One region of the Actinoplanes sp. NPDC004185 genome, then DNA from elsewhere that is predicted to be linked to it. Evidence: riboswitches for the same ligand, from Rfam matches in the RefSeq annotation. Region 1 holds a riboswitch; the other holds the start of a gene.
The links. A riboswitch is a leader RNA that binds a small molecule or an ion and turns the genes downstream of it on or off. The one in region 1 is predicted to bind S-adenosylmethionine.
Positions count from the first base shown of each region.

Region 2: it holds a riboswitch for S-adenosylmethionine, as region 1 does, so the genes downstream of both, ACWEOZ_RS16405 (aminotransferase class V-fold PLP-dependent enzyme) here and thrC (threonine synthase) in region 1, are expected to answer to the same signal.

Region 1 is NZ_JBSGFR010000018.1:138,499-153,612, forward strand. Features, by position in the region: gene ACWEOZ_RS20280 (alpha/beta fold hydrolase) at 1-1,242, opposite strand, end outside; gene ACWEOZ_RS20285 (hypothetical protein) at 1,290-1,985, opposite strand; gene ACWEOZ_RS20290 (AAA family ATPase) at 2,064-4,277, shown strand; gene ACWEOZ_RS20295 (DUF3263 domain-containing protein) at 4,274-4,687, opposite strand; gene ACWEOZ_RS20300 (ABC transporter permease subunit) at 4,699-5,706, opposite strand; gene ACWEOZ_RS20305 (ATP-binding cassette domain-containing protein) at 5,703-6,692, opposite strand; SAM riboswitch class I at 6,960-7,099, shown strand; gene thrC (threonine synthase) at 7,111-8,391, shown strand; gene ACWEOZ_RS20315 (GNAT family N-acetyltransferase) at 8,631-9,575, shown strand; gene ACWEOZ_RS20320 (hypothetical protein) at 9,514-10,005, opposite strand; gene ACWEOZ_RS20325 (N-acetyltransferase family protein) at 10,005-10,523, opposite strand; gene groL (chaperonin GroEL) at 10,865-12,487, shown strand; gene ACWEOZ_RS20335 (hypothetical protein) at 12,583-13,050, opposite strand; gene ACWEOZ_RS20340 (GNAT family N-acetyltransferase) at 13,212-14,222, opposite strand; gene ACWEOZ_RS20345 (MFS transporter) at 14,234-15,114, opposite strand, start outside.
Region 2 is NZ_JBSGFR010000014.1:26,265-41,378, forward strand. Features, by position in the region: gene ACWEOZ_RS16360 (aldo/keto reductase) at 1-858, opposite strand, end outside; gene ACWEOZ_RS16365 (MerR family transcriptional regulator) at 963-1,373, shown strand; gene ACWEOZ_RS16370 (DUF4241 domain-containing protein) at 1,364-2,473, shown strand; gene ACWEOZ_RS16375 (hypothetical protein) at 3,054-3,461, opposite strand; gene ACWEOZ_RS16380 (redoxin domain-containing protein) at 3,799-4,425, opposite strand; gene ACWEOZ_RS16385 (NADP-dependent oxidoreductase) at 4,481-5,413, opposite strand; gene ACWEOZ_RS16390 (winged helix-turn-helix transcriptional regulator) at 5,495-5,896, shown strand; gene ACWEOZ_RS16395 (GNAT family N-acetyltransferase) at 5,947-6,402, shown strand; gene ACWEOZ_RS16400 (DMT family transporter) at 6,411-7,391, opposite strand; SAM riboswitch class IV at 7,462-7,578, shown strand; gene ACWEOZ_RS16405 (aminotransferase class V-fold PLP-dependent enzyme) at 7,615-8,895, shown strand; gene ACWEOZ_RS16410 (alpha/beta fold hydrolase) at 9,125-9,928, shown strand; gene ACWEOZ_RS16415 (catalase) at 10,016-12,142, shown strand; gene ACWEOZ_RS16420 (MBL fold metallo-hydrolase) at 12,176-12,979, opposite strand; gene ACWEOZ_RS16425 (putative bifunctional diguanylate cyclase/phosphodiesterase) at 13,020-14,966, opposite strand; gene ACWEOZ_RS16430 (branched-chain amino acid ABC transporter substrate-binding protein) at 15,105-15,114, shown strand, end outside.

The DNA.
Region 1 (15,114 bases):
GCCGTTCGGCGGGTTGGCGATCGGCTGGGCGTCGCCGCTGACGGTGACCTCGGCCCGGCCGGTCCCGGTCAGACCGGGGTACGCCGGATCGGAATACCCGTTGGTGACCAGCCCCCGGTCCAGCGCGCTGAAGCCGGCCACCCGCGAGTAGGTGAAGCTGTTCGCCGGGGTGGCGCCGTCCTTCTTCACGTAGTGGTCGAGCCACTGCGCGGTGAGGAACTTGGTGCGGTCCTGGTCGGTCTGCGGGCCGGAGCCGCCGTCGTGGCCGCCGGTGAACCAGGCGACCCGGACCGGCGTGCCGGTCGCCGCGATGCCCTTCGCGTTGGCGTCGGCCTCCGAGAGCGGGAACAGCGTGTCCACCGCGCCCTGGATGAGCAGCGTGGGCGCCTTGATCTTGTTGAGCACCGGCGCCGGGCTGGAGCGCTGCAGCAGCGCGGTCGTCGCGGCGTCCGGGGTGCCGGTGGTGGCCATCTTGAGGTACGCCGCGCAGACGTCCGCGGCGAAGCGACCACAGGCGGGGTTGGCGACCGGAGCCTGCGGAACCGGCACCGCGCCCGTAGCCAGGGGGCCCGAGCCGCTGCCGAAGAAGAGGCCGGCCCAGCTCTTCTTGAAGACGCCGGGGGCGGTGACCCCGGTCGCGGACTGCGGGAAGAACGCCTTGCCGAGGTCGTTCCAGGTGATCAGCGGGACGATCGCGTCGACCCGGGGGTCCTGGGCGGCGAGCAGCAGGGCCAGCGCGCCGCCGTACGAGCCGCCGACCACGCCGACCCGGGGGTCGCCGGCCGCGTCCGTGCGCACCCGCGGCTGGGCGGCGAGCCAGTCCAGCAGCCGCTGCGCGTCCTTGACCTCGTAGTCCGGGCTGTCCAGGTGGATCTCGCCGCCGCTGCGCCCGAAGCCGCGGGCGGTCCAGGTCAGGACGGCGTACCCGCGGTCGGCCAGCGACTCGGCGTCGTCGCTGACGGACTCCTTGCTGCCGCCGAACCCGTGACCGAGCAGCACCGCCGGCACGTCGCCGCCGCCGGACGGCAGGTAGAACCGGGTGTCCAGGTCGATCGGCTCGGTGCCGGACGGGCCGGAGAGCACGGTCAGCCGCTGGTCCACCGCCGTCCAGGAGTGGCGCTCGGGCAGCGCGGCCCAGCCGATGAGGGCGGCGATCAGGACGAGAGCCACCGAACCGGCCACCACCCGCCGCCGTGTCACTCGGGGCAGGGCACGGCGGAGCCGGGTCGTGAGGGCAGACATGCGGCCCACGCTAGCCGCGGGCCGCTGAGCGGGAGCTGTGAACGTCCCTAGCAGCCCTGCTTGTCGGTGTAGAAGAACTGCACGGCCGGACCCGCGCCGGCGTCGATCGAGGCCACCTTGTCGTCCTTGATCCGGAACAGCAGGGCGTTGCCGCCGTCGACCGCGTACCAGGCGCCGGCGCCGACCCAGTCGTCGAGCTGCTTGCCGCCGGGGTACATGCCCTTGAGCTTGGCGTAGCCGGTGCCGACCTTGGCACCCTTCGGAGTGGTCACCTTCGGGCTGGTCACGGTGAGGCGCTGGAGCTTGCCGCCGGTGAACGCCAGGGCCGGCGAGTGGTACTCATCCAGGCCCTTGGCCGTCGTACAGGTGTCCCTGGTCTTGGTGACCTTGCCCACCAGGCGGGCTGACGTCAGTTCACCCTGCTGGACACCCACCTGGTACGGGCCGATCCCGGCGGGGGTCAGCACGTCGGGGGAGACCGCGGGCTTGCCCCGCGCGGCCCCGCCGCCCTTCTTCGGTGGCTCGGCGGCGGACGTGCCCTCCGTGGGTGGCGTGCCCGGAGCAGCCGGGGAACCCGGTGCGGCCGAGGCTCCCGGGCCACCCAGTCCGCCGTTGGCGGACGGTGCCGCGGAGGCGCCCGGTGCCCGCGCGGCGGGCGTCTTGTCGTCGGAGTCGTCACCGCACCCGGCGGCCCCCAGCAGGGTCAGCGTGACAACGGCCAAAGTGGCGTGACGAAGCCTCATCGCGGTGGTGCCTCCCCGGGCGGCGTACGACGGCTAGCGTGTCAACCTAGTCCCCTCGTCCAAACGGAGGCCTCCCCGGTGCCAGACGACCTCACGCTGACCGTGACCCAGCGGACGGCGGCCCTCGACGCGCGGCGCGGCATCGTCCGCCTGCACCCCGAGGTGATGGCCGCGCTCGCCATCAATCCGGGCGATCCGCTGCGCCTGGCCGGCCGGCGGACCACCGCGGGTCTCGCCGCGCGGGCCGAGCCGACAGCGAGCCGGGCCCTGCTCTACGCCGACGATCTGATCATCGGCAATCTGGGCCTGCGCGACGGCGGCCAGGTGACCGTGACGCCCGTGCCGGTCGTCCAGGCGCGGCGGGTCACGCTGACCGGCCCGGCCGAGATCGTCGCGGTGGTGTCGCCGGAGATGCTGCGCCTGGCGCTGCTGGGCAAGGTGGTCACCGCGGGCGACAACGTCTCGCTGCTGCCGCAGGACGTGCTGCTCGACGCGGGCAACCGGTCGCTGGTCGAGGCCGCCCGGCGCAGCCTGGCCAACCGGGTCGGCTACGCCTGGACCAGCACGCTGCTCACGGTGGTCGCGGTCGAGGACGCCGATGCCGCTCTGGTCACGATGGACACGGTGGTGGGCTGGCAGGACGGGGAGTTCTCGACCGTACGGGACCAGCCGGCACCCACCGCCGAGGTTGCCCGGCAGCCCGCCTCCACCGATCCCGAGACGCCCCCGCCCAGCCTGGACGACCTGCCCGGGCTGCGTACCCAGGCCCAGGAGCTGATCGAGCTGCTCGACCTCGGCTTCCACCACGGCGAGGTGCTCGGCCGGCTGGGCACCACGGTGTCGCTCGGGGTGCTGGTCACGGGTCCGGCCGGCTCGGGCAAGTCGGCGCTGGTGCACGCGGTCGCCGCGAACGTCGGCGCGACCGTGCTGGCGGTCTGGGGCCCGGAGCTGGCGGCGCTGACCAACGACTCGGCCGCGGCCCGGCTGCGCGAGCTGGCCCGGGACGCCCGCGCCGGCGGTCCGACGGTGTTGCTGATCGCCGACGTCGAGGCGCTCGCCCCGCGTGACGAGCCCGGCCCGCTGTCCACGGTGTTCCGGCAGGTGCTGGGTGAGCTGCTGCGTGCCGGGGGCGCGGTGGTGTGCACGACCAGCCGCCCGGAGGCGGTGGACACCGGGCTGCGGGCGCCGGATCTGCTGGCCGTGCAGCTGGCGGTGCCGTTGCCGGACGCGGCGATGCGGCGCGAGCAGCTGCGGGTGCTGACCCGGGGCATGCCGCTGGCCGAGGACGTGCGGCTGGACGACATCGCCGGGCGTACCCCGGGCTTCGTCGCCGCGGACCTGGGTGCGCTGGCCCGAGAGGCCGGGGTACGCGCCGCGCTGCGCCAGAAGGAGGCCGAGTCGCCCACCGTGACCATGGCCGACTTCGAGGGCGCGCTGGACGTGATCCGGCCGACCTCGATGGCCGAGTCGACGCTGGAGGTCGCCCAGGTCACGCTGGACGACGTCGGTGACATGGCCGAGGTCAAGCAGACCCTGACCGAGTCGGTGCTGTGGCCGCTGACCTATCCCGACACGTTCGCCCGGCTCGGGGTGCAGCCGCCGCGCGGTGTCCTGCTCTACGGCCCGCCCGGCTGCGGAAAGACATACCTGGTCAAGGCGATCGCCGGCACCGGCAAGGCCAACGTGCTGTCGGTCAAGGGCGCCGAGTTGCTCAACAAGTGGGTCGGTGAGAGCGAGCGGGCGGTCCGGGAGCTCTTCCGGCGGGCCCGCGAGGCCGCGCCGACCCTGGTCTTCCTGGACGAGGTGGACGCACTGGCGCCGACCCGCGGCCAGTCCACCGACGGCGGCACGACCGACCGGGTCGTGGCCGCGCTGCTGACCGAGCTGGACGGGGTGGAGTCGCTGCGCAACGTGGTGGTGATCGGCGCGACGAACCGGCCCGACCTGATCGACCCGGCGCTGCTGCGGCCGGGCCGGCTGGAGCGGCTGGTCTTCGTGCCGCCGCCGGACGGCGAGGCACGGGCGGCCATCCTGCGGGCCTCGGCCAAGTCCGTGCCGCTGGACAGCGCCGTCGACCTGGATGAGCTGGGGGCCGAGCTGGAGGGCTTCTCCGCCGCGGACTGTGCCGCGTTGATCCGCGAGGCGGCGCTGTCGGCGATGCGGGAGTCGCTGGACGCCTCCACGGTCACCGCCGAGCACGTGGCGACCGCCCGTAAGCGGGTGCGGGCCTCGCTCGACCCGGTGCAGGTCGCGTGGCTGGAGGCCTATGCCTCCACGCACGCCCCCGGCTAGCGGCGGCGGGTGCGGGCCCGGGTCGAGCGCAGCCGGCGCAACCGGCCGATCAGGACCGGGTCGTGGGCCAGCGCCGCCGGGTTGTCCAGCAGGCCGTTGAGCAGCTGGTAGTAGCGCGTCGAGGAGAGGCCGAAGGCGTCACGGACGGCCTGCTCCTTGGCGCCGGCGTGCTTCCACCACTTGCTCTCGAACGCGAGGATCTGCACCTCGCGCTCGGTGAGGGCGGGCGCTTCGACGGGCGGCTCGGCCGGGGTCTCCTCGCGGGGAGCGGGCACGTGCTGCTGCTGGTTGAGAGAGGCGTCGGGCTGCATGGCGCTCCTGGGCGGTGGGAGAGCACGCACAGATGTACGAAGGGGATCGCCAGCATAGTGGCAGCCGGCGATCCCCGCCGTCCGTGAGTGCCGATCCAGCCGAAGCTACCTTAAGTGATGTCTCGGCTACGCATAGTCCACATAGCGGCCCCCACAACGAGGAGCACCACCGCCGCCAGCGCCCCGCCGGCCATCGGCCACGTGATGGTGACCGTGGCCGGCTCGCACCCGGCCGTGCTGGAGTAGTCGCACGAGTCCCAGTCGGTGGCCACGGCCGACTTGTCCATCCAGGCCTGGGTCCACACCGGCACCAGGTACGCCTCCACGAACGGCACCTTGGCCAGCGTCAGCACGGTGCCGAGGCCGAACTGGAACACGATGATCGCCCCGATCGCCGCGCCCAGGGCCATCGCCGTGTGCCGGCCCAGCGAGGCGAGCCCGAAGCCCACCGCGCCCGCCACCAGCACCAGCACCAGACCGCGTAGCTCCATGAGCAGGATCGACTGCCAGGCGCCCGAGGTCATCCCGGCCAGCGTGCCGCGCAACTGTGCGGTCAGCGCGAACAGACCCGTCCACACCGCGGAGACCACCACCGTGAACGCGGCCAGGCTCACCAGCAACGCGCCGAGCTTGGTGCCCAGCACCTGCAGCCGCCGCGGTCGCCACAGCAGCAGGTTCATCATGCCGCCGCTGCTCCACTCGGCGCCCACATAGGTCGCGCCGATCACGAAGGCCATCACCGCCAGCAACGCGGCCAGCGCGGTCACCAGGAAACCGAACTGCTCGCGGAAGGTGAACGTCGGGTCCATGAACCACTCGGCGCGGAAGTCGTCCCGGACCGGCTGGTAGATCTGGTCGCAGGGCGGATAGTTCTGCGCCGCCGGTGTGCCCTGGGCCGCCTGGCAGTCCGCCGTCTCCTTGGTCGCCTGCCGGACGGCCATCTGGTACTGGCTGTCGGCCTCGGCCTGCGCGGCGGCGAGCCGCTCGGGCGACGCCTTGTGGTTGGTGAAGAACATCCCGGCCACGATGGCGGCCAGCACGAGCAGCGTGCCGAGCACGAAGAACCGGGTGAACCGGCGCTTGGTCAGCCGGCGGGTCTCCGCCGTGTAGAGGCTCACTGACCCCACCCGCCGTTGATCGCCGGGGCAGCCGCGGACTCGTCGACCTGGCGATGCTCACCCTCGACCGGCGCGGTGCCGGTGAGCTCCAGGAAGACGCTCTCCAGGTCGACTGCGACCGGGGCCAGCTCGCTGACGTAGACGCCGCGGGCGGCGAGCGTCCGGGTGATGGCTCCGGGCTGCGCGATGCCGCTGACCATGAGGTGATCCGGCTCGACGACGACCTGGGCGCCGATCTCCCGCAGCGCCCCGGCCGAGCTGGTCAGGTCGGCGAGCGACTCGACGCGGACCCGTACCGAGGAGGTGGCGTGCTGGGCCAGCACGTCGGCGACCCCACCGGCCGCCACCCGGCGCCCGGCCGAGATGATCGTGACGGAGTCGCAGATGAGCTGGATCTCGCCGAGGATGTGGCTGGAGAGCACCACGGTCATCCCCGACTCGGCCAGGTTGCGCATCAGCGTGCGCATCTCGCGGATGCCGCCCGGGTCCAGGCCGTTCGCCGGTTCGTCCAGAATCAACAGCCGCGGGTTCTTGAGCAGGGCGGACGCGACCGCGAGGCGCTGCTTCATGCCCAGCGAGTAGGTCTTGACCCGGTCGGTGGCCCGGTCGCGCAGCCCGACCAGCTCCAGCACCTCGTCGACCCGCACCCGCTCGACGCCGCCGGCGTCGGCCAGCAGGGAGAGGGTGTCACGGGCGGAGAAGTTGCCGAAGAACTGCGGGCTCTCCACGATGGCGCCGACCAGGCCGGCGACCTCGGGCAGGGCCTGCGGCACCTCCCGGCCCAGCAGGGCCATCCGGCCGCCGTTGGGCCGGATCAGGCCGAGCAGGGTACGCAGCGTGGTGGTCTTGCCCGAGCCGTTGGGCCCCAGGAAGCCGTGCACCTGCCCGGCCTCGACGACCATGTCGAAGCCGTCCAGCGCCCGGCGCACCCCCTTGCGGCTGCGATAGGTCTTGCGCAGGCCCTGTATCTCGAGGACAGCATTCACGCCGTCACCCTATTCACTCTCCGCCACCGTTCCGCCGGGTTGCGCCGTGCACGGACCTGGCAGGGTGAGGGTGGCCGTTCATGAGCCGCCAGGCGATTGGCCGCCCTCGCCCGGTCTCGGCGGGAGCGACGGTCAGCACCAGGCAACCAGGCACGACATGAATTTGATCTTGGTTGTCCCGGAAACGAGGAAGGACGTCGCTCACACCTCGGGATGCTTGGCAGCGCTTTGGCCGCCCACGCCGTAAGGTGTGGGTCACAACTGAATACCTCATCCAGAGGGGCTGAGGGAACGGCCCGATGACGCCCCGGCAACCACCACACATGTCTCGATGACGAGGCCCAGCGTGTGGCAGGTGCTAATTCCGTCCCCACGTGCGTCCACCGACGCCGGGGGAAAGATGAGAAGGAGCCTCATTGTGACGTCCACCGTCGACGCCCCCCGCCAGTCCACCAGCCCCGCCCGTGCCCTTGTGTGCCGTGGGTGCGGCGCCGAGTTCCCGCTGGCTGCGCAGCACGCCTGTTATGAGTGTTTCGGCCCCCTCGAGGTCGCCTACGACCCCGCCGCGCTGGCTGCGGTCACCCGCGAGCAGATCGAGGCCGGCCCGCAGAACATCTGGCGCTACGCCGCCCTGCTGCCCACCGGCCAGGACCCGGCCACCCGCGTCACCCTCGACCCCGGCCTGACCCCTCTGGTCAGCGCGGCCGCGCTGGCCGCCGAGGTCGGCCTGCGGGCCCCGCTGTGGGTCAAGGACGACTCGGCCAACCCGACCCACTCCTTCAAGGACCGGGTCGTCTCGGTGGCCCTCACCGCCGCCCGCGAGCTCGGCTTCACCCGCTTCGCCTGCGCCTCCACCGGCAACCTGGCCAACTCCGTGGCCGCGCACGCCGCCCGGGCCGGGGTGCCCTCGATCGTCTTCATCCCGGGCGACCTGGAGCAGGGCAAGGTCATCACCACCGCGGTGTACGGCGGCGAACTGGTCGCCATCGACGGCTCCTACGACGACGTCAACCGGCTCTGCGGCGAGCTGGTCGAGACCGACGAGTTCGAGGACACCGCCTTCGTCAACGTGAACGTGCGCCCGTTCTACGCCGAGGGTTCCAAGACTCTGGGTTACGAAGTGGCCGAGCAGCTCGGCTGGCGGATCCCGGCCCAGGTGGTCGTGCCGATGGCCAGCGGCGAGCTGCTCACCAAGATCGACAAGGCGTTCACCGAGCTGGTGGAGATCGGCCTGGTCGAGGCCCCCGAGGGTGGCTGGACCGTCTTCGGCGCCCAGTCGGCCGGCTGCAACCCCATCGCCACCGCGCTGCACAACGGCACCGACCAGATCATCCCGGTCAAGCCGACCGGCATCGCCAAGTCGCTCAACATCGGCGACCCGGCCGCCGGCGCGTACGCCATCGAGGCCGTGACCCGCACCGGAGGCTGGATGGACTACGCCGACGACGACGAGATCCGCGACGCCATCCAGCTGCTCGCCCGCACGACCGGCGTGTTCGCCGAGACCGCCGGCGGGGTGACCGTGGCCGTGCTCAGGAAGCTGGTGGCCGGCGGCAAGCTCGACCCGGACAAGGAGACGGTGGTCTACAACACCGGCGAGGGCCTCAAGACCCTGGACGCCGTCGCGGGCCAGGTCGGACCCACCCACCGGATCAAGCCGTCGCTCCGCGGCGCCCGGGATGCCGGCCTGCTCGGGTGACACTGAGTAGTCAGCACTCTGCCTAACGTCGAGAATTCCTACCCGCGAGGACTTGCGCGGCGATCCTCGGCTCGGCAGGATGCTCTACGCGGGAGGACGCGACGCCGTACGCGGCCCCACTTTCGAGCTTGGCGACAATCTCCTAGGGGCCCAACGACCCAGTGCCGGAGGCGCTGTGCGCGCGTCCTCCCGACCAAATCTCAGTCGCGGTGTGATGCGCGGCGGCGCACTCTGTCGGGATGCTGCGCATAGTCCCCCTCGTCGACGAGCGGGCGGCCTACGAGATCGACCGGGCCGCCGCCGGAGCCGAAGCCCCCGACATCCCGTTCAGCACCTTCGAGACCTACAGCACCCGGCTGCGGCACGCGTGGCCCGGCAGCAAGACGGAGCAGTACCTCGCCGTCCGTGACGGAACCCCGGCCGGCCACCTGGAGCTGTTCCTGCCGCAGCTCGACAACCTGGCCAACGTCAACGTCGAGCTCTTCGTCCACCCGGATCACCGCCGCCGGGGAACCGGGCGGGCCCTGCTCTCCTTCGCGGTGAGCCGCACCGAGGCGCTCGGCCGCCGGCATCTGATCGGCGAGGCGGTGAACGCCGAGGCCTTCGCGAAAGCCGTGGGCGCGATCCCGGCGCTGGTGGAGATCCGCAGCCGGCTGGACCTCACCGGCGCCCTGCCCGACGACAGCCCCGCGGCGGCCGGCTACCGGCTCGTCCGATGGTCGGGTGAGGCGCCCGAGGAGCTGCTGGACGACATCGGCTACCTGGACAGCCGGCTCAACGAGGACGCGCCCACCGGCGAACTGGCCGTGGAGTCCGAGAAAGTGGACGCCGCCCGGGTCCGTGCGGCCGAGGAGACGCTGCGCATCCGGAGGCGTACGACGTTCCACACCGGCGCTGTGCACGAGGAGAGCGGACGCCTCGTCGCCTGGACGATGATCGCGATCGAGAACGACACCGACTGGCACGCCTGGCAGAACATCACCATCGTCGACCCGGACCACCGCGGACACGGCCTCGGGCTGACGATCAAGAACCACAACCTGCGGTACGCGCGTACGGCCCGCCCCGGCCTGCGGGCGATCGACACCTCCAACGCCGAGGAGAACGAGCACATGCTCCGGATCAACCGGGCGATGGGCTTCCGGCCGGTGGATCGCTGGACCCAGTGGCAGCTGACCGTCTGAACCGGCGCAGCCCCGGCCGCAGCGGAGCCACCCGGTAACCGCCGTGCTCCAGGCCCGCGTGCCGCTCGAAGGCGTTGCGCGTGCCGTAGGTGCCGGTCATCGCCCACGAATAGCCGCAGGACAGCCAGTACGCCGGCCAGAACAGCGGACCCAGCAGCGCGTACTGCCCGGCGTGCCGGCTCTCGTGGGCCAGCAGCGCGGCGCGGCTCTCGTCCAGCAGCCACTCGGCCGTACGCCGGGTGATGATCACCGAGCCGATGGTGAAGCAGGTCGCCGGGGGCGCCTTGCGGCGGTAGCCCTCCGCGATCAGGATGCCGCCGGGGCCGCGGCGCACCTTGGCGCCCGTCAGCGCGGCGATGCCCAGGCCGACCAGCGTGGTGCCGTTCACTGCGGTCAGCACGGTGCGGGCCAGGGGCCACCTGGCGCCCATCAGGCCCGCCGGCGCATCTGCAACTCCAGCAGACCCGGGACGACCGGGTGCGGCACCCGTACGCCGGTGTCCTCGAAGCCCAGCCGCTCGTACGCCCGGACCGCCCGGTCGTTGCCGACCACGACCTCGAGCATCAGCTCACCGCGGCCCATCGCCACCGACCACTCGGCCACCGCCTCGACCAGCTCGCGCAGCACCCCCCGGCCGCGCTGGGGCGGTGTGATGTAGACCGCGAAGACGACCGTCGCGCGCGGATCCTCCGGCAGCACCGTGCCGCCCGCGTGGCCGATCAGCCGGCCCCCGGGATCGGCCACGAACTGGGCCAGCTGGCCGCCGGTGGACGCCTGCACGATCCGGCGCCGGTAGTCGGCGTGCGGCCGGGCCGCGGCCTGGGCCAGGGTCTCCAGGAAGGCGAGCGGGCTGTCGGCCAGCATCTCCAGCCGCAGCGCACGCATCCGGCCCGCGTCGGCGGGAGTGACCCGGTGCACGGTCATGGTGGGCGCGACAGTGCTGGTCATGATGCTCTGCCTACCTCGTCGCCCAGGTGGGGGCAAGTCGGACGCCGATATGTGACCGCCGCGGGCACCCGTGCGGGCGGTCCGTTCTGCTTGCACTCGCCCCAGCAGAGTGCTAAACAAGTGATTGGCACTCGCGCCATGTGAGTGCCAGCAGGTCGGGACGGTGGGGTCACGGCTGCGGCACCGCCATCGGTGCCGGGGCACGGGACCGGTCGTCGCGGGCTATCCGGCTCGGCCTGAGGACGTCACATCGCCAGGTGGTGACGTCCGCATGGTTCTCAACGTGCGGAAAGCGGGCCGGACCGGCCCGGCGCCGCGAATGTCCAGGAGGACAAAGCCGTATGGCCAAGATCATCGCATTTGACGAGGAAGCTCGTCGCGGCCTCGAGAGTGGTATGAACCAGCTCGCCGACGCCGTCAAGGTGACGCTCGGCCCCAAGGGCCGCAACGTCGTGCTCGAGAAGAAGTGGGGCGCTCCCACCATCACCAACGATGGTGTGTCGATCGCCAAGGAGATCGAGCTCGAGGGCACCTTCGAGAAGATCGGCGCCGAGCTGGTCAAGGAGGTCGCCAAGAAGACCGACGACGTGGCCGGCGACGGCACGACGACGGCGACCGTCCTGGCCCAGGCCCTGGTTCGCGAGGGCCTGCGCAACGTCGCGGCCGGCGCCAACCCGATGGCCCTCAAGCGGGGCATCGAGGCCGCCGTCTCCGCCGTCTCCGACGAGCTGAGCAAGCTCGCCAAGGACGTGGAGACCAAGGAGCAGATCGCCTCCACCGCCTCCATCTCCGCCGGTGACTCCACGGTCGGCGAGATCATCGCCGAGGCCATGGACAAGGTCGGCAAGGAAGGCGTCATCACCGTCGAGGAGAGCAACACCTTCGGGCTCGAGCTGGAGCTCACCGAGGGCATGCGCTTCGACAAGGGCTACATCTCGGCGTACTTCATGACCGACGCCGAGCGTATGGAGGCCGTCTTCGACGACCCGTACATCCTCATCGCGAACAGCAAGATCTCCGCGGTCAAGGACCTGCTCCCCGTCCTCGAGAAGGTCATGCAGGGCGGCAAGCCGCTCATCATCATCGCCGAGGACGTCGAGGGCGAGGCCCTGGCCACCCTGGTCGTCAACAAGGTCCGTGGCACCTTCAAGTCCGTCGCCGTCAAGGCCCCGGGCTTCGGTGACCGCCGCAAGGCCATGCTCGACGACATCGCCATCCTCACCGGTGGCACGGTCATCAGCGAAGAGGTCGGCCTCAAGCTCGACGCCGCCGACCTGAGCCTGCTGGGCCAGGCCCGCAAGGTGGTCATCACCAAGGACGAGACGACCATCGTCGACGGTGCCGGCAACGCCGAGCAGATCCAGGGCCGGGTCAACCAGATCCGCGCCGAGATCGAGAAGTCGGACTCCGACTACGACCGCGAGAAGCTGCAGGAGCGCCTGGCCAAGCTGGCCGGCGGCGTCGCGGTCATCAAGGTCGGCGCGGCCACCGAGGTCGAGCTCAAGGAGCGCAAGCACCGCATCGAGGACGCCGTCCGCAACGCGAAGGCGGCCGTCGAAGAGGGCATCGTCCCCGGCGGCGGTGTGGCGCTCGTGCAGGCCGGCAAGACCGCGTTCGACAAGCTCGACCTGGTCGGCGACGAGGCCACCGGCGCGAACATCGTCAAGGTCGCGCTCGACGCGCCGCTGCGCCAGATCGCCGTCAACGCCGGCCTCGAGGGCGGCGTCGTGGTGGAGAAGGTCCGCAACCTCGAAGCGGGTCACGGCCTGAACGCCGCCAACGGCGAGTACGTCGACCTGCTGGCCGCGGGCATCATCGACCCGGCCAAGGTCACCCGCTCGGCGCTGCAGAACGCCGCGTCGATCGCCGCGCTGTTCCTCACGACCGAGGCTGTCGTGGCGGACAAGCCGGAGAAGAACCCGGCTCCGGCCGGTGCTCCGGGTGGCGGGGACATGGACTTCTAAGTCCTTCGCTTTCCTTCAGAGGCGGGTCGCCCGGTTTTCGGGCGGCCCGTCTTTGGTTGCCCCCAAGCCGGTTGTGGTCCAGATCGCCGGCTATCTCACGAAGGTCGGCTGGCCGGCGCGGCATCGCGCACGGCTTGCGCCGCGACGCGGCTGCGCCTGGCGCTTCGGATCGACCAAGGGCCTGCGATGGCCCAGAAGGCGACGGCGAGCCACCACCACGGCCCGTTCAGGACCACATTGAGCACGGCCACGGCGATCATCAGGCCGAACACCGCGATCACGGCCGCAGGTGCCATCGTGCGGCGTAGCCGCCGGTCCACCAGCCGGGAGACAGATGGATGCAGTCGTACGTCGTCCGGCCACCGCCCGGCGTCCACGCTGCGCACGACCGTGAACCTCTCCTCCGGGGTCAGGACGGCCCCTTCGGCTCCGAAGATCCGTCGCTCGTAGGACCTGATGAGAAGACCCGACACGATCGCGAGCAGCACTGCCGCGGCCGCCGCGCCGATGATCTGCCCTGTCGGGTCGGAATCGTCGTCGCTCGCCCACGAGAAGACGAACATGACCGTTCCGAGGGCCAGGCCGACGACCGCCCCGCGCGTCCACCAGGAAAGCTGAAGCCACCGCTGGGTCCACCGCCCGACGGTCAGCTGCTCGTATTCATCCCCGTCATTCATGGCCGTTCTCTTCCCGGCTGCTGCGGCTCACAACCCGCCGTGTCAGGTCAGAGCTGTTTGCGGTAGAGGAGGAAGACGCGTTCGACTCGGGCGGCTACTGCCTTCGCGTAGAACGGGAGGGGGCCGACCCAGCCGATCTGGGCATGGGTGTGGCCCGCGGCTCGTTGGTCGGCCAGGCAGCGGCGGAGCAGCAGGGCGCCGATTCCTGATCCTCGGGCGGCCGGTGCGGTGCCCATCGGACCGAACCAGGACGGGCGTGACGAGCCGTACGCGGCGAAGCCCAGGATCGCCCCGTCCTTGGCCAGCGCCAGGTGGCAGCCGGCCTGGTCCCGCCCCACGGAGTGGGTGATCTCGCCGGCCCAGCCCTCACCGAAGTTCGCCAGCGTGAAGCGGACCAGTGCTGGGAGGTCCTCAGCGCCCGCTCGGCGGATGGTGATGCCCTCGCCGGCCAGCCGCGCCTCGTCCTCTGCCGTCGCGCCCGGTGCGGCTCCGGAGGCTTCCGTCGTCAGGTCCACGGTCATGTTCCAGGCGGGCTGGTCCTGCTCGAAGCCGAACGCCATGGCCGCGCAGATCGCCGGGGTGTAGCGCACGTCGATGCCCGGCCAGGCGTAGTACGGCGCGTTGCCGGCGATCACGACGTCGCCCGCACCGAGGCCGGCCAGCGCGCCCTCGACCCGGGACACCAGCGCCCGGGCCACGCCGCGGCGGCGTTCCTGCGGGTCCACGGCGATCAGGTCGACGTGGCCGATCGAGCGGTCCCGGTGCGACACCGAGCCCAGCACCACCCCGATCACCCGGCCGCCGGTCACCGATACCGGCTCCCCGGACAGGGCCGCCCCGGCGGCGGCGCTCGCGCCGGCTGAGCGCAGGGCGATGAATCCGGTGATCCGGCGGGGAGCGGCCGACCAGCCGTCGGTGCCGGTGGTCTCGCGCAGGCGCAGCACGATCTCCGCGGCCTCGGCGGCGTCCTCGGGCAGATCCAGGGCGCTCCGGCAGAGCGCCACCACGGCGGGTACGTCGTCGTCGGTCAGTTCGGAGATCCAGAACTCGCTGTCCACAACCGCCGAACCTACCCAACGACCGCCTCCCGTTCCGGCGTGGTCGGCTCGGCCAGGTCCCGGCGCCCGCGTACGGGGGAGAACAGCAGCGCGAGTGGTGCAGCCACCGCGGCCACCGCGACGATCAGCAAGGTGGTCCGGGCGCCCAGTGGCCCGGCCAGCGCGCCGGCCACCAGCCCGCCGACCGGGATGGCGCCCCAGGAGACGAACCGGACCGTCGCCATCACCCGGGACAGCAGCTCCGGTGGGCTGGCGATCTGCCGGTACGTGCGGGTGGTCACGCTGAAAACACATCCGGTGGCGGCGAAGACGAGCACGCCCGCCGTGAAGCCCAGGTACGCCACCCAGCCGGTGCCGGCCGGGATGACGAAGGCGGCAGCGGCCTCCACGAAGCCAAGGATGATCAGTCCCCGGGCGGTGCCGAGCGCGTTGGTGGCCCGGGTCGTCAGCGCCGCCCCGATCAGGGTGCCCACGCCGTCGACAGCGAGCAGCACGCCGACGACGGCGGCCGGGGCGTGCAGTTCGCGGACCAGGTAGAGCGGGAAGAGCGCGAGGTAGGCGCCGTTGACGAAGTTCGAGGCGGTGGCCGACCACATGGCCGGGCCCATCATCGGGTGCCTCGTCACGTACGCCCAGCCTTCGCGGATCATCGCGCCCATCGGGGTGGGCCGGTCCGGGCGGTGCCCCCGCCGGGCCGGCAGGGTGCGCAGCAGCGCCGCCGACACGAGATAGCTGACCGCGTCGATCAGCAGCGTCGGCACCGCGCCGAGGACCTGCACCGCGAGCCCGCCGAGCGACGGGCCGGCCAGCTGGGTGGTGGCGTGGGTGCCGGAGGTGAGGCTGTTGCGCGACTGGAGCTGGTGCCGGCTGACGATCTCGGGCAGGAACGTGG
Region 2 (15,114 bases), on a different contig from region 1:
TGGTCGGCCGGTGACCCAGTTGAGCGCCACCTGCGCGGGCGTGCGGCCGATCTCCTCAGCTATCCCTTTCAGCGCCTCCAGGATGCGCCAGTGGCGGTCGGTCAGCGTGACGGCGACGGGCCACCGGTGGTCCGGGCTGAGCCGTCCGGCCGCGGCGGCGGGGGTGGCGTCCCGGTGGTACTTGCCGGTGAGGAAGCCGTTGGCGAGCGGTGACCAGGGCACGACTGCCATGCCGAGGTTGAGCGCCGCGGGCAGGTGCTCGAATTCGATGCTCCGTTCGGCCAGGGAGTACTCCAGCTGCAGCGCCGCGACCGGCTCCCAGCCGCGATGGTGGGCCAGCGTCTGGGCCTTGGTGGCCCACCAGGCCGGGACGTTGCTCAGCCCGACCGCGCGGATCTTGCCGCTGCGGACCAGCGAGTCGAAGGTGGCCATCACCTCGTCCACGTCGGAGAGCTGGTCCCACAGGTGCAGCCAGTACAGGTCGAGGTAGTCGGTGTTCAGGCGGCGCAGGGACGCCTCGACCGCGGTGAGGATGTGCTTGCGGCCGTTGCCGCGGGCGTTGGGGTCGCCGGGGTGGGTCGGGCCGCCGAACTTCGTGGCGATGACCAGCCGATCCCGGTCGGTGGTCTCCCGGATCAGCCGGCCCAGGAGTTCCTCGCCGGCTCCGCCCCCGTAGACGTCGGCCGTGTCGATGAAGTTGCCACCCCGGTCGAGGTAGCGCCGGAAGATGGCCCGCGATGCCTCCTCGCCGGCGTGCCATCCGCCGCTGCCGAAGGTCATCGTGCCCAGGCCCAGAGGGGAGATCCGTAGTCCGCCGGATCCCAGCAGGAAGTAGTGATCAAGACCGTTGGTGGCCATGGGCGTCCGCCTCTCGAAGTCGACCCGGCCCACCCAACATGCTCGAGTGCACTCCCGGTCAAGGCGGTTGACGTGGAGCGCGCTTCAGGTGCCATGCTCGGCGGGTGCCGTCCCACACCCCGAAGCAGGCCGCCGCGATCAGCGGGTTCAGCCTGCACACGCTGCGCTATTACGAACGCGTCGGCCTGCTGCCGAGAATCAGGCGGACCGCGACCGGCCGGCGCGTCTTCAGCGAGACCGACCTCAAATGGCTGAGCCTGCTGCGGTGCCTGCGCGACACCGGGATGCCGATCGCCGAGATGCAGCAGTTCGTCCACCTCATGAACGGTGGCGCCGCGACGACGGCCGAACGGGCGGAGGTCCTGTCGGCCCACGAGCAGCGCGTGGCGGATCAGATCAGCCGGCTGCAGGGTCACCTCGTCCAGATCCGCAGCAAGATCGAGACCTATAGGGACGGCAGACCGTGGTCGCCGCCCGTCGCCGACGACGCCAGGCCGTCGATCTCATGGCGGTGACGCTCACGGCGGTGTACTGCGACGGCTGGGACGACGCGGTGGTCAACCCGCTGACCCGGGACATCGCCGAGGCTCGGCACGCTGCCGGTGAGCCGTACTCGGTGGTTCTGCTGGTCGGCGGGCGGCCGCACGCCGTGCTCGACGTCGCGCTCGGCGAGGGGCATGTCGGGCTGACCCGCTTCGACGGTTTCGGCGGGCGGGCGTCCCGCCACCAATGGCGGGAAACCCGGACCGGCGAGCTCTTCCTGCGCGAGGCACGCCAATGGCGGGGTACGACGACCACGACGGTCACCTTCGAGCTCAACGGCCGCCGTACCGACCTCGTCGAGCAGGAGAATTCCCGCCGGCAGGACCACACGCCGAACTCGCCGGCGCCGCGTACGCCGATTCCCGCTTTCGGCCAGTGGCAGCCGCTGCTGGAGTTCGCCGGTGACGGCCGGCCCGACATTGCCGACGCGTCGTCGCATTCGCTGCCGGTTCGTGCCGGCGTACGCCCGTGGCAGCCGCCTCGGCCGCTGCGGCCGTACCGGATCGAAGAGCTCTTCACCGAGGGCGCCGAGCGGCCGGTCCGGGACCGGACGATGCGGATCTCCCCGCACGCCGCCGGGCCGCTGCGGCTGCCCTCCGGGCGGCTGGTGGCCGCCGACCCGTCATCGCTGGACTACGGCGAGGAACCGTTCACCGTCACGGTCCCGCCGGGCGAGTATCCGGTGACGATCAGCCTGGCCACCTTCATCGACGATCCCGGCCACCGCCGGGTGGCCGCCGCCCGCCTGCAGATCATGGACTCGCCCACCGCCACCTGGGAACTGGCCCTGCGGGACGGCCAGGACCACCGTGATCTGGGCGACGGCGAGTTCTACGGCTTCGGGGTCGACGCAGGGCTGGGCTGCTTCGTCGACGAGGACAACCGCGAACGGCTGTCCGAGGAATGGGAGCGCTTCGACCTCGACCGCTTCACCACCCTGCCCGGCGGCGACATGGTGGCCTGGTCGAGCGGCTGGGGCGACGGCGCCTACCCGACCTGGATCGGCCGCGACGCATCCGGCACGGTGACCTGCTTCGTCGCCGACATGCTCCTCTTCGGCACGGGACCGTAGCGCGTGCCGCCGTATCGAGCTGCTCGGTGTCGACCTACCTGGCGAAGGCCGAGCCCGACACCGTCGAGGAAGCCCGCGCGCGGCTTGCCGAGTTCATCGAAGACGCCGGCGGCGAAGGGGCCCCTGCGCAAGCGACGAGCGGTTCTCGCCTTGGTAACCGCTCTTCACCGGGCAGGAGTCACCGCGCCGACGCTGGCGACCGCCGTCCCCCGATCCCGGTTCGTTTCCGTGGACGGAACCGTCACCGGTGAGCAGCTCGCAACCGCCTTCACGACTGCCTATCCCGGCTTCCACAGGCGACTCGGGCGTTGGTTCATCGAGGCGCCCGTGCACGACGGTGGCAAGACGTGCGTGCTGTCGAAAATGTGGGGCCCAACACCGAACCGGTTCTCCATCGGCTCCTGGCCCTCGCGCCCACCGACGGTTACAGCTACGAAGCGGCTTCCGACAACTGAGAGCCGCGCTCAGCCGCTTCAGAAAAGGAAAGGGTTCGAGCTGATCGTCGATCCCGGCGGATGTTCCGGGGCTGACCGACAGGTATATTCCGGCTGGGCCCGGGCACCGGACGACTGAGCATCACTCAACGAGCGTGCAACGAGTAGGTCTCGTGAGCGGCGATCATCGTGCGGGCCGCACGGATGCCCCATTGGCCATCGGTTCCCACACTCTGCCCGGTGTACCGGGTGCCGTTGCGCATCTGAGTGTTGAATACGGTCTCCGAGTAGCCCCCGAACAGCTTCTTACGTCCCTCGATCAGCGAGAAACTTGCGACATCGGCGAATTGGGTCACGTCAACGCCGCCGTCCTGCAACAAGATGATGATCCGGTCCGGAGTGACCACCAGGGTGCCGAACGGGAAATGGCAACGAGTGAAAGTGAGTATCTCCTCGTCACCCAGCTCGCGTTCCAACTGGATGACCCGGTCTTCCATGATGGTGGAGCGTTCCTTCGGCGGCATCTCCTCAAGAATGTGTGCAACGTTCGACATGCCAGTCAGCCTCTCGACGTGTTCACTGTGTGACGTATCGTTCCGTGTCAAGGTGAGCGCGTCATCGACCGGTGGTAGCCAAGGGCTGAGCCGGGTGTCCTTTCCGGACGCGATTCAGCGGTCGCCGGTGTCACACTCGACGCCGATCCGTGGATGATCGGCGTTCTCGTGACACGATCAGCCGGAGGCGGCAGCGAACCGGAGGACCACGATCGGATCACGACGATCAGCCCGGCCGTTTGCGAAGCAGTGCTCGAGTCGCGGGCATGCGTGATGTGGCATCCGGTCAGCGGATTTGCGCAAGAGCCTGGCCTGCTCCCTGCGCAGCGCGCGCCGGTCAGCCGCGCGGCGCCACCGGGATCGAGGCGATCTGCTGGCGCAGTGTCGCGATGATCGGCGCCGCTGGGGTGCGGGCCGCCGTGAACGGGTGCACGTCCGCGTAGCGCACCGTGCCCGTGCGGTCGGCGACCACGACGCTCGGGTACGGCAGGACCGACCGCCGCGTGCCCAGCAACTCGGTGGCTTCCGGCGCCTGGTAGCCGAGGCCGAACGCGTCGATCAGCGTGTGCCGGGGGTCGGCCGCCACCAGGTAGCTCAGGTCGTTGCGGTGCTTGACGGGGGCCAGCAGCTCGGCCCGTTGCGGGCTCACCGCCACCAGGTGCGCCCCCAGGTCCGTGCAGGCCGGGGCCAGGGTGCGCTGGTATGCCACCAGGGTTTCCTCGCAGGCCGCCGAGCCCGCGTACCGGATGAAGACCAGGACCAGCGGCCCGGTGTCGAGCAGCCGGCGCAGGTGGATCGGGCCCAGGTCGACCTCGATCAGGGGCAGGTCCGGGACCCGGCCGCCGGGGGCGATCATCCGGCTCCAGACCGCGTCCTTCTCGAACTGGCGCCGGACTGCCGCCTCCTCGGCCCGGCGGCGGGCGGCGTCCGGGCCGCCGGCGCTCAGGTGTACGGATCTCGTCATGGCGCCACCATATCCATCCAATAGGTAGGCATTGTGAAGCCTTGATGAACGCTTGTCAGGGCACGAGCACCAACCGTCCGCGCAGGCCACCGGCGGCCAGCCGCTCGTGGGCCCGGACCACACCGGTCAGTGGGATCGTGTCCGCCACGCGCAGCGTCAGCAGACCGGCGTCGACCAGCGCCGCGAGTTCCGTCAGGCGGCCGCCGTCGGCCCACACCTCCTGCACGACGACGCGGGTGGCGCGCAGCGGTGGCGGGGCGAACGGCGCGACGAGGGCCACGAACACGCCGCCTCCGCGCAGCGCCTCGTGGGCTGTGACACCGGCCACGGCGGCGTCGACGACGGCGTCCACGCCGCCGGGGACCATCTCGCGGACTGCCGCGCCCAGCCGGTCCGTGCGGGTCACGAACTCGTCGGCGCCGCGTTCCCGTACCGTTTTCTCGTCGGTCTCGGCCGCCACCGCGACCGTGCGGATGCCGCGGATGGCGGCGAGTTGCAGCAGCAGGCCGCCCACACCGCCCGCGGCCCCGGTGACCAGCAGGGTCTGACCCGCTCGCAGGCCCGTCAGGGCCAGCGCGCGGTCGGCGGTGAGGCCGATCAGCGGGAGGGTCGCCGCCTCCGGCAGGCTCACCGAGCGGGGCGCAGGGGCGGTCGCGAGCTCGTCCAGCACCACCCACTCGGCCTGCGCGCCGCCGGCCGACAGGACGTCACGCAGGCCGATGACGGTGTCGCCCGGGGCGCGGCGGCGTACCCCCGGACCGACCTCGTCGATCACGCCCGCGACGTCCCAGCCCAGCTCGACCTCGTCGGCCGGCGGCAGCAGGCCCGCCTGCGTCATCGCACCGCCGCGGGTGGACAGGTCGATGCGGTTCACGGCCGCCGCGGCGACACGGATCCGGACCTGGCCCGGGCCGGGGCGCGGGTCCGGCAGGTCGGCGACTTCCAGGACTTCGGGGCCGCCGAAGCGGCGCACGATCACGGCTCTCATGGTGGCGACGCTAGGGGCGATATCGTCGGGCGGTAAGGACGCACCCGGGAGTGCGTACCGTACCGGGAGGAGCCCGCCGCGATGGTCACGAGGTCCGCCGCCGAGCGCCGGGACGAGGCGCAGCGCGCCTACAACGCCAACCTCGCCGAGTGCCCCGGCCACGACCTGCTGGGCACGCTGAGCGACAAATGGCTGACCTTGGTGGTGGCCGCGCTGGCCGACGGGCCGCTGCGGTACGCCGAACTGTCCCGCGAGGTCGCCGGGGCCAGCCAGAAGATGCTCACCCAGACGCTGCGCAAGCTGGAACGCGACGGCCTGGTGGCCCGCACTGTCGTCGCCGCGGTGCCGGTGCAGGTGTCGTACGAACTGACCGCTCTCGGCCACGAGCTGCTGCCGTTGCAGCGGGCCATCAAGAGCTGGGCCGAGACCCACATCGCCGAGGTGCACCGCGCCCGCGCCGCCTACGACGAAGGCCCGGCCTGACCCGCCGCTCACGCTCTGGCATCCTGGGCGGGCAACCGGAGGAGGAGTTCATGGGGGATCGTCAGCGGGACGACTACGTGCTGACCACCGACGCCGCGCGTGTCGATGTCGAGCGGGTGCACCGGTGGCTGTGCGACGAGTCCTACTGGGCGGCCGGGCGGGACTTCGACGTGGTGGCGCGGTCGATCGAGGGCTCGCTGCCGTACTCGGTCCTGCACGGCGGTGAGCAGGTGGCCTTCGCCCGGGTCGTCACCGACGGGGCGACCTTCGCGTGGATCTGCGATGTCTTCGTCGCCACCGGGCACCGGGGCCGGGGACTCGGCGGGTGGCTGGTCGACAGCGTCGTCGAGGACCTCACCGACCGGGGTGTCCTCCGCTTCCTGCTCGCCACCAAGGACGCCCACGAGGTCTACCGGCGGGCCGGCTTCGCCGGGCTGGAGGGCGCCGACCGCTTCATGGAGCTCGACCGGCGCCCCACCCGCGCCGCCATCCTCGGGCAGGCCTGAGGCACCGGTCAGGGGGCGGCCGCCGCCGGGCCGGGACTCGCCGCCACCGGGTCGTCCGGCGGCCGGGCACCGCGGCGGCGGGACAGCGCCCCCTGGGAGATCGCCACGCCGGTCAGCACGATCAGCGCGCCCAGCGGCTGGTTCCAGACCAGGTGCTCGCCCAGGATCAGCACGCCGACCACCGTCGCCACCACCGGCATCAGATAGGTCACCGACGCCGACGTGCTCGCGCCCGCCACCCGGATCACCCGCATGTTGAGCACGAACGCCAGCCCGGTGCCGAGGGCGCCCAGCGCCAGCACGCAGAGCACCACCTGCAGGGACAGCTGCGCCGGGGCCGGCGGCGCGCCGGCCAGCAGTGGTGCCAGCACGGCGAGCTGGGCCAGGGCCATCAGCAGCTGGCCGCCGGCGATCGACACCCCGGAGCCGGCCCGGCCGGCGATGAACTTCTTCTGGTACGGGATCGCGACGGCGTAACACATCGCCGCCCCGAAGCACATGAGCTGCCCGGTGAGCTGCGAGCCGCCGAGGTCCCGCCAGACGCCCAGCACCACCAGCACGCCCAGGAAGCCGGTCGCGATGCCGGCCACCCGGCGCGGAGTCAGTGCCTCGGTGCGGAAGACCAGCACCGCCAGCGGCAACGCGACCAGCGGGGTGGCCGCGTTCCAGATGCCGGCGAGCACCGAGGAGACGCGCTGTTCGCCGTACCCGAAGAGGGTGAAGGGCAGCGAGACGCCCAGCGCGGCGACGACCGCGAGATGGCCCCACAAACGGGCGTCGCGAGGCAGCCGGTCGCGGGTCACCGCGAGCACGATCAGCAGGACCGCCGTGCCCGCGGTGACCCGGGCGAAGGTGAGCCACAGCGGGTGCAGCTCACGGACGCCGACCTTGATGAAAAGGAAGCTGGTGCCCCAGATCGCGGCGAGCGCCAGAAAGCTCGGCAGCCAGTCGCGGGGGCGGGCGGTGTCAGGGGCGGTAGGGCTACGCACCCCTGACACTCTGCCGCATGGGTACGACACTTCCTCCAGGGGCCACCGGCACTCTGCTAAGGTGCCTTCAGGTCATGAGTGCCAGCGCGAAGCCCCGGCTTGCTGGCCGGCAACCCTTGTGTTCGCGATGGGGTGCTCCGGGTGAGGACCGGGCCGGCGTCGACACCGACGTGGGCAAGCGCGGGCCCCGGGGCGGGGTCCCCGACCTCCCGGAGGCAGCTCCATGTCCCTCGTCCTGCAGCACACCGACCTCGACGTCGTCGGCACGGACCTGACTGTCGACCTGCCCGATGGCACGACGGTCCCGTTCGCCCACCTGGACTACGCCGCGACCGCCCCGTGCGTGCGCGCCGCCGCGGACGCCGTGCAGAGCCTGCTCCCCTGGTACGGCAGCGTGCACCGCGGCACCGGCATCCGCTCCCAGACCTCGACCCTGGAATACGAACGCGCCCGCGACCTCGTGGCCGAGTTCATCGGCGCCCGGACCGGCGACGCGGTGATCTTCACCCGCAACACCACCGACGCGCTGAACCTGCTCGCCCGCGCCCTGCCGCCTGAGGCCACCACGATCGTCTTCGACGGTGAGCACCACGCGAACCTGCTGCCGTGGCGCCGCCCGCTGCGACTGCCCACCCCGGCAAGCCCGGACGAGGCCGTCGCGGCCGTCGAGCGAGCGCTGCGCGGCCTGAGCGGACCCGGGCTGGACAAACCCAGGCTGGGCGGGCCGGTCCTGGTCGCGGTCACCGGGGCGAGCAACGTGACCGGCGAGATCTGGCCGGTGCGGCGGCTGGCCGACGTGGCCCACCGGTACGGCGCCCGGATCGTCGTGGACGCCGCGCAGCTCGCACCGCACTCCCCCGTCGACCTCGCCACCCTGGGCGCGGACTATCTCGCCCTGTCCGGGCACAAGCTCTACGCCCCGTTCGGCGCCGGGGTCCTGGCCGGGCGGGCCGACTGGCTCGACGCCGCCGAGCCGTACCTCAGCGGCGGCGGCGCCAGCACCGCGGTCGGGACCGCCGCCGGGGACGTGACGTGGGCCCACGGTGCCGCCCGGCACGAGGCGGGCACCCCCAACCTGCTCGGCGCGGTGTCGCTGGCCGCGGTCTGTGCGGCGCTGCTGCGCACCGACCGCACCGCACTGCACGAGCGCGAGCAGGAGCTGCTGGGCCGGCTCCGGGACGGACTGGCCGGGGTCCCGGGCGTACGGCCGGTGAGCGTGTTCGGCGTTCGGCAGCCCCGGGTCGGCATCGTGTCGCTCGCCCTGCCCGGCCACGACCCCGCGGTGATCGCCGACCGGCTGGCCCGCGAGTACGGCATCGGGGTCCGGGCCGGGCTGTTCTGCGCCCATCCGCTGACCCGGCGGCTGACCGGGGACACGGGCACGGGTGGCTGCGGCAGCGCGACGCCGGGACTGCTGCGGGCCAGCTTCGGCCTGGGCACCAGCGACAGCGACGTCGACCGCCTGGCCGTCGCGCTGGGCAAGCTGACAGCCCACCCCAGCTGACCTCCCGGCATTGCCGGACCGCCCGAGCCGCGCGCCCACCCCGCCGCACGATGCCCGCGCCCACGATGGCCGCACCGCACAGTGGCCGCTCCGCACAATGGCCGCGCTCTACGACCGCCGCGCGGCCGATGTCGGCTGAGCAGCCGCGGCGCCTCCGCCGATCGGGGCATCCGAGATTCGCCCGGATGCCCGGGGGTATGTACGGAAGGTGATACGACGCATTGCACGGATGACCCCCGGCCAGCGCCGGCTGACCCGGGCCGCACCGCGGACCGCCCAGGGATTCGTCAGCCATTGGACCGCGGTGGCCGGCCTGCGGCTGCACGTACGCTCCCGGGCCGCCGCCGCCACCGGCCGGCCGTGGGTGCTGCTGCACGGGCTGGCCGTCTCCCACCGCTACCTGATGCCGACAGCCGCCGCCCTGACCGGCGGGCCGGTGCACGTGCCCGATCTGCCGGGCTTCGGCCTGTCCGGCAAGCCCCGGCAGGTCTTCGACGTCGAGCAGCACACCGCGGTCATCGCCGCCTGGATGGACACCGAGGGCATCACCGGCGCGCAGGTGCTCGCCAACTCGTTCGGCTGTCAGATCGCCGTCGAACTGGCCGTGCGGCGGCCCGATCTGGTCTCCGCGCTCGTCCTGGTCGGCCCGACGGTGGATCCGGCCGCGCCCACCGCCACCGGTCAGGCGCGCCGCTGGCTGGCCGACCTGGTGTGGGAGGACGCGCGGCAGGCCCGGATCATCGCGGCCGACGTCCGGGACGCGCGGCCCCGCCGGATCCTGACCACTCTGCGGCTGTCCGTGCGTCATCGCATCGACCACCGGCTGCCGCTGGTCCAGGCGCCGGTGTTGTTCCTGCGCGGCCAGCACGACCCGATCGCGCCGCCGCGCTGGCTGCGGCAGGCTGCCCGGCTGACGCCGTACGCCGTGACCGATGTGGTGCCGGCGGCCGGGCACAACGCCATCACGACCGCCGGGTCCGTGGTGGCCCGCCGGGCGGTGGCCTTCGCGGCGCACAGCGCGGTCGGGAAATAGACCAATAGCGCGTTTCGGACGATCATGAGGGGGCAAGCGGGAAAGGGGCCGGATTCCCGGTGCCCGGTCTCGAGACGAGGACAGTAGATGGCAGTGAAGCGCCCCCGCAGGTCAGAGCCCACCGTGCCGAGCCCGGCCGCCATGGAACCGGCGGCGACCACTCCGTTGACCGGGGCACTGGCGCCGGAACAGGGGCTCCAGACCGGGGAGTTCCTCACCACAGCGCAGGGTCTGCGGCTCAGTGACACCGACCATTCGCTGAAGGCGGGACCTCGCGGGCCCTCGCTGCTGGAGGACTTCCACCTGCGGGAGAAGATCACCCACTTCGACCACGAGCGGATCCCCGAGCGGGTCGTGCACGCGCGCGGGGCCGCCGCGCACGGCGTCTTCCGGGCGTACGGCAGCGCGGCGTCGGTCACCAAGGCCGGCTTCCTGGCCGAGGCCGGCAAGGAGACGCCGGTCTTCGTCCGCTTCTCGACCGTGCTCGGATCGCGCGGGTCCGCCGACACCGTGCGCGACACCCGAGGTTTTGCCGTGAAGTTCTACACCGATCAGGGCAACGTCGACCTGGTCGGCAACAACATCCCGGTGTTCTTCATCCAGGACGGCATCAAGTTCCCGGACATCATCCACGCCGGCAAGCCGCACCCGGACCGGGAGATCCCGCAGGCCCAGTCGGCCCACGACACGTTCTGGGACTTCGTCTCGCTGCACACCGAGGCCACCCACCACGTGTTCTGGAACATGTCCGACCGGGGCATCCCGCGCTCGTACCGCACCATGGAGGGCTTCGGGGTGCACACCTTCCGCCTGGTCGACGCGGAGGGCGGCACCCACCTGGTGAAGTTCCACTGGAAGCCGGTGGCCGGGGTGCACTCGCTGGTCTGGGAGGAGGCGCAGCTCGCGGCCGGGGTCGACCCCGACTTCCACCGCCGGGACATGGCCGACGCCATCGACGCCGGCGCCTTCCTCGAGTACGAGCTCGGCATCCAGGTGATGCCGGACAGCGCCGAGGAGACCTTCGAGGGGATCGACCTGCTCGACCCCACCAAGATCGTGCCGGAGGAGCTGGCCCCGGTGCAGCCGATCGGCCTGCTCACGCTGAACCGCAACCCGGACAACTACCACGCCGAGGTCGAGCAGGTCGCCTTCCACACCGGCCACCTGGTGCCCGGCATCGAGGTCACCAACGACCCGCTGATGCAGGCACGGCTGTTCTCGTACCTGGACACCCAGCTCACCCGGCTCGGCGGGCCGAACTTCCCGCAGCTGCCGATCAACCGGCCGCACGCGCCGGTGAACGACAACCTGCGCGACGGGATGCACCAGACCGCCGTGCACCGCGGCATCGCGCCGTACCTGCCCAACAGCCTGGCCGGGGCCGAGGGCCCGGCCCCGGCGAGCGAGCCGGAGGGCGGCTTCGTGCACGTGCCGCGGCTGGTCGAGGGGGCGAAGGTACGGGCCAACCCGGTCTCCTTCGACGACCACTTCAGCCAGCCGGCGATGTTCTACGCCAGCCTGAGCGAGGTCGAGCGGATCCACCTGACCGAGGCCTTCACCTTCGAGCTCGGCAAGTGCTACGAGCAGGCGATCCGCGAGCGCATGCTCGGCGTGCTGGCGAAGGTGGACACCGGCCTGAGCGCCCAGGTCGCCGCGGGCCTCGGCCTGCCCGCCCCGGCCGGCACGCCGGTCGCCGCGGTCCGGGTCTCCGCCGCCCTGTCGCAGGTCACCGGGGTGCCGGGCCCGATCGCCGGCCGCGTCGTCGGCGTGGTCGCCGGTCCGAAGGCCGACCTCGCCGGGATCGGCAAGCTGCGGGACGCGCTGACCGCGCAGGGCGCCTTCGTCCGGGTCATCGCGTCGCACGGCGGCGAGCTGGTCAAGGGCCTGCGGAAGGAGATCATCGAACGCACGCTGCTGACCACGCGGTCGATCGAGTACGACGCGATCCTGGTCGCGGGCGGCGCCGGCGACCTCGCGGACGTGAAGCTGACCGTGCTGCTGCAGGAGGCGTTCCGCCACGCCAAGGCCCTCGGCGCCTGGGGTGACGGCGTTCAGGCGCTGCGGACCGCGGGCATCGACGTGGAGGCACCGGGCATCCTGCTGGCCGACGGCATGACGGCCGCGTACCGCAAGCAGCTTGTCACCGCGCTCGGCCTGCACCGCGTCTGGGAGCGCACCGCGCAGGTCATGGCCGCGGCCGCACCGACCGCGTAGCCGGCGGGGTTGCCGCTGCGCCGGGCCACCGGCTCAGCGCAGCGGCAGCTCCAGGCTGTTCCCCCGGGTGATCGGCCGGATCCCGGTCAGGCCGTGCTCCCCGGCCCGCCGCAGGAACGCGCTCAGCGGCAGCTTCTGCACCACGTAGTCGTCGTTGTGGATCGGGATGGTGAGCCGCGGCCGGATCACCTCGGTCGTCGCCACCCCCTGCTTGTCGTCCATGGTGAGCAGCATGCCCAGGATCTTGGTGCCGCCGAGGTGGATGATCATGGCGTCGATGTCGCCGCAGCGCCGCGGCACCTCCTCCAGGAACGGCCGGTACAACGTGTCGCCGGTGATGTAGAGGCGCAGCCGGCACCGGCCGTCCTCCTCCAGCTCCACCACCGAGCCCATGACGTCCGGCAGCAGCCGGTCCATCAGGCCGGGACCGTGCCGGCCGGGGACCGAGGTCACCCGCAGCCGCTGCCGTCCCCGCGAGAGCTCGTGGCTCTCCCACGTCGGCAGGCCCATGACGTCCTCGAATTTGCGGCGCCGCAGCTTGCGCTGGGCCTCCCGGGTGGTGACGATCGGCGTCGTCTTCCCCACCTCGGCCGTGGCCACCCGGTCCCAGTGGTCGCCGTGGAAATGCGACAACAGCACCGCGTCCAGCGGCGGCAGCTCCGCGACCGAGCAGGCCGGGTCGAGCAGGCGCCGGGTCCACATGCCGTAGCCCAGGTGCACCCGGCTGCCCGCCGACACGAAGTTGGGGTCGGTCAGCAGGGTGAAGTCCCCGAGCCGCAACACGGTCGTCGCGTTGCCGATGAAGGTCATGCTCGCGCGCAGGCCGTCCTGATCCATGGGGCGCGCATACCCCGGCGGCGGCCGTCCACACCCCGGATCAGGCGGTCAGTGCGGCACCGACCGCGTGGCGCACGACGTGCTCGGCGTCGCGGCAGGCCTGCGGGAGCCGGTCGGCGGGCACCGGGTGGCTCAGCGCGTAGCCCTGGGCGTACTCGCAGGCCATCTCGCGCAGCCGCAGCAGCGCGGCCACGTCCTCCACGCCCTCGGCCACCAGGGACAGACCGAGGTTGTGCCCGAGGTCGATCGCGCTGCGCACCATGACGGCGTCGGGCGTGCCCGGGGTCAGGTCCCGGACGAACGTACGGTCGATCTTGAGCTCGTCGGCCGGCACCCGGCGCAGCTGGGCCAGCGAGCTGAAGCCGGTGCCGAAATCGTCGACCGACACGGTGACGCCGTGCTCGCGGACCTCGTGCAGCGCGCGGACCGCCCGGTCCGGGTCGGCCATGATGCTGGTCTCGGTCAGTTCCAGGCACAGCTGCTGGGGCGGCAGGCCGGCGTCGGCCACCGTGCTCAGCACCCGGGCGACAAAACCGGCGTCGATCAGGCAGCCGGGCGACACGTTCACCGCCACCCGGTACGTGTGGCCCTCGGCCAGCCAGCGCGCGGCCTGCCGGACCGCCAGCCCCAGCAGGTGGTCGGTCAGCCGGATCTCCAGGCCCCGGCTCTCCGCGACGGTCAGGAACGTGGCCGGCAACAGCAGTCCCCGTTCCGGGTGCTGCCAGCGGACCAGCGCCTCGACCGAGGTCACGACGCCGTCGCTGAGGCGTACCTGGGGCTGGTAGTAGAGCCGCAGCTGACCGGCCGGATCGCCGCTGTCGAGCAGGGCCCGCAGGTCGGCGAAGAGCTGCATCCGGTCCGGGATCTCGGCGTCCTCGGCGGCGTCGTAGACGGCGACCCCGCCGCCGTTGCCCTTCGCCCGGTACATCGCCGCGTCGGCGTGCCGGAACAGCTCGTCGCCGGCGCCGTGCAGGGGGCCGAGCGCGATGCCGAGGCTGCCGCTGATCGCCGCCGGGCCCTCGGCCAGGACGAAGTCGCGGCGCAGCGCCCCGACCAGCCGCTCGGCCAGCTCGGTGGCCTCGGCGGCCCCGGCGACGCGGGGCAGCAGCACGGCGAACTCGTCGCCGCCCAGCCGGGCCACCACACCGTCGGCGCCGACCCCGGCGGCCAGCCGCCGGCCGGATTCGAGCAGCACCAGGTCACCGGCGTGGTGGCCGAGGGTGTCGTTGACGGCCTTGAACCCGTTCAGGTCGATGACCATGAGGGCGACCTGATGGACGCTGCCCGCCGTCACGCCGGCCAGGGCGGTCTGCATCCGCTGGCCGAACAGGGTGCGGTTGGGCAGACCGGTGAGCGGGTCGTGCAGGGCCAGGTGCCGGCTCGCCGCGGCCTGTTCGACCAGCCGCCGCTGGTAGCTCAGCACCAGCCGCAGGATCATGCCGACCAGGGTCAGTCCCACCGCGAAACCGACCGAGGTGCCGACCAGCAGCCGTACCTGGGTCCGGCGCAACGCGGACACCTGCAATTGGGCGGCGTCGTGGTACGCCCGCGACACCTCGTCCACGTCGTCCTGCAGCGTGTAGAAGGCCGGTGTCACCTCGAGGCGGTCCAGCTGGACGTGCGCGGGGTCGCTGTCGGCGATCAGCGCGATCAGCTGCTCGGCGAGAGCCTGGTACGCCAGCTGCTCCTCCCGCAACCGCAGCGCGTCCGCCCGGGCCTGGCCGGTGTTCCCGGCGATGATCTGCGCCAGCGTGTCGTTCGCCGTCAGCACGACCTGGTCGAAGCGCTGCTGGACGGCCACGGACGGCTCGACCTGGTAGTGCCGCAGGTTCACCTCCTGCATGGCGATCGCGATGCGCGCCTCGAAGAACAGCGAGTCGACGACCAGCGCGTGGCTCTGCTGCTCCGTGGCCCGGGTGGTGTGCACCGTGCCCTGGATGACGTAGCCGGCCAGCGCCAGCAGCACCCCCGCCAGGGCAGCCGTCATCGCGACACTGCGTCCCCGGATGCGGCTGATCACGGCGCTCTATTCGGCAGCGACGGGCGGTGGTGAAGGCGAATGGGCTCAGGTGACCGGCCCGGGGACCGATGAGACCCATGAGCCGAAGGACGGGGTGTGGTCCCATTGCGCAGCC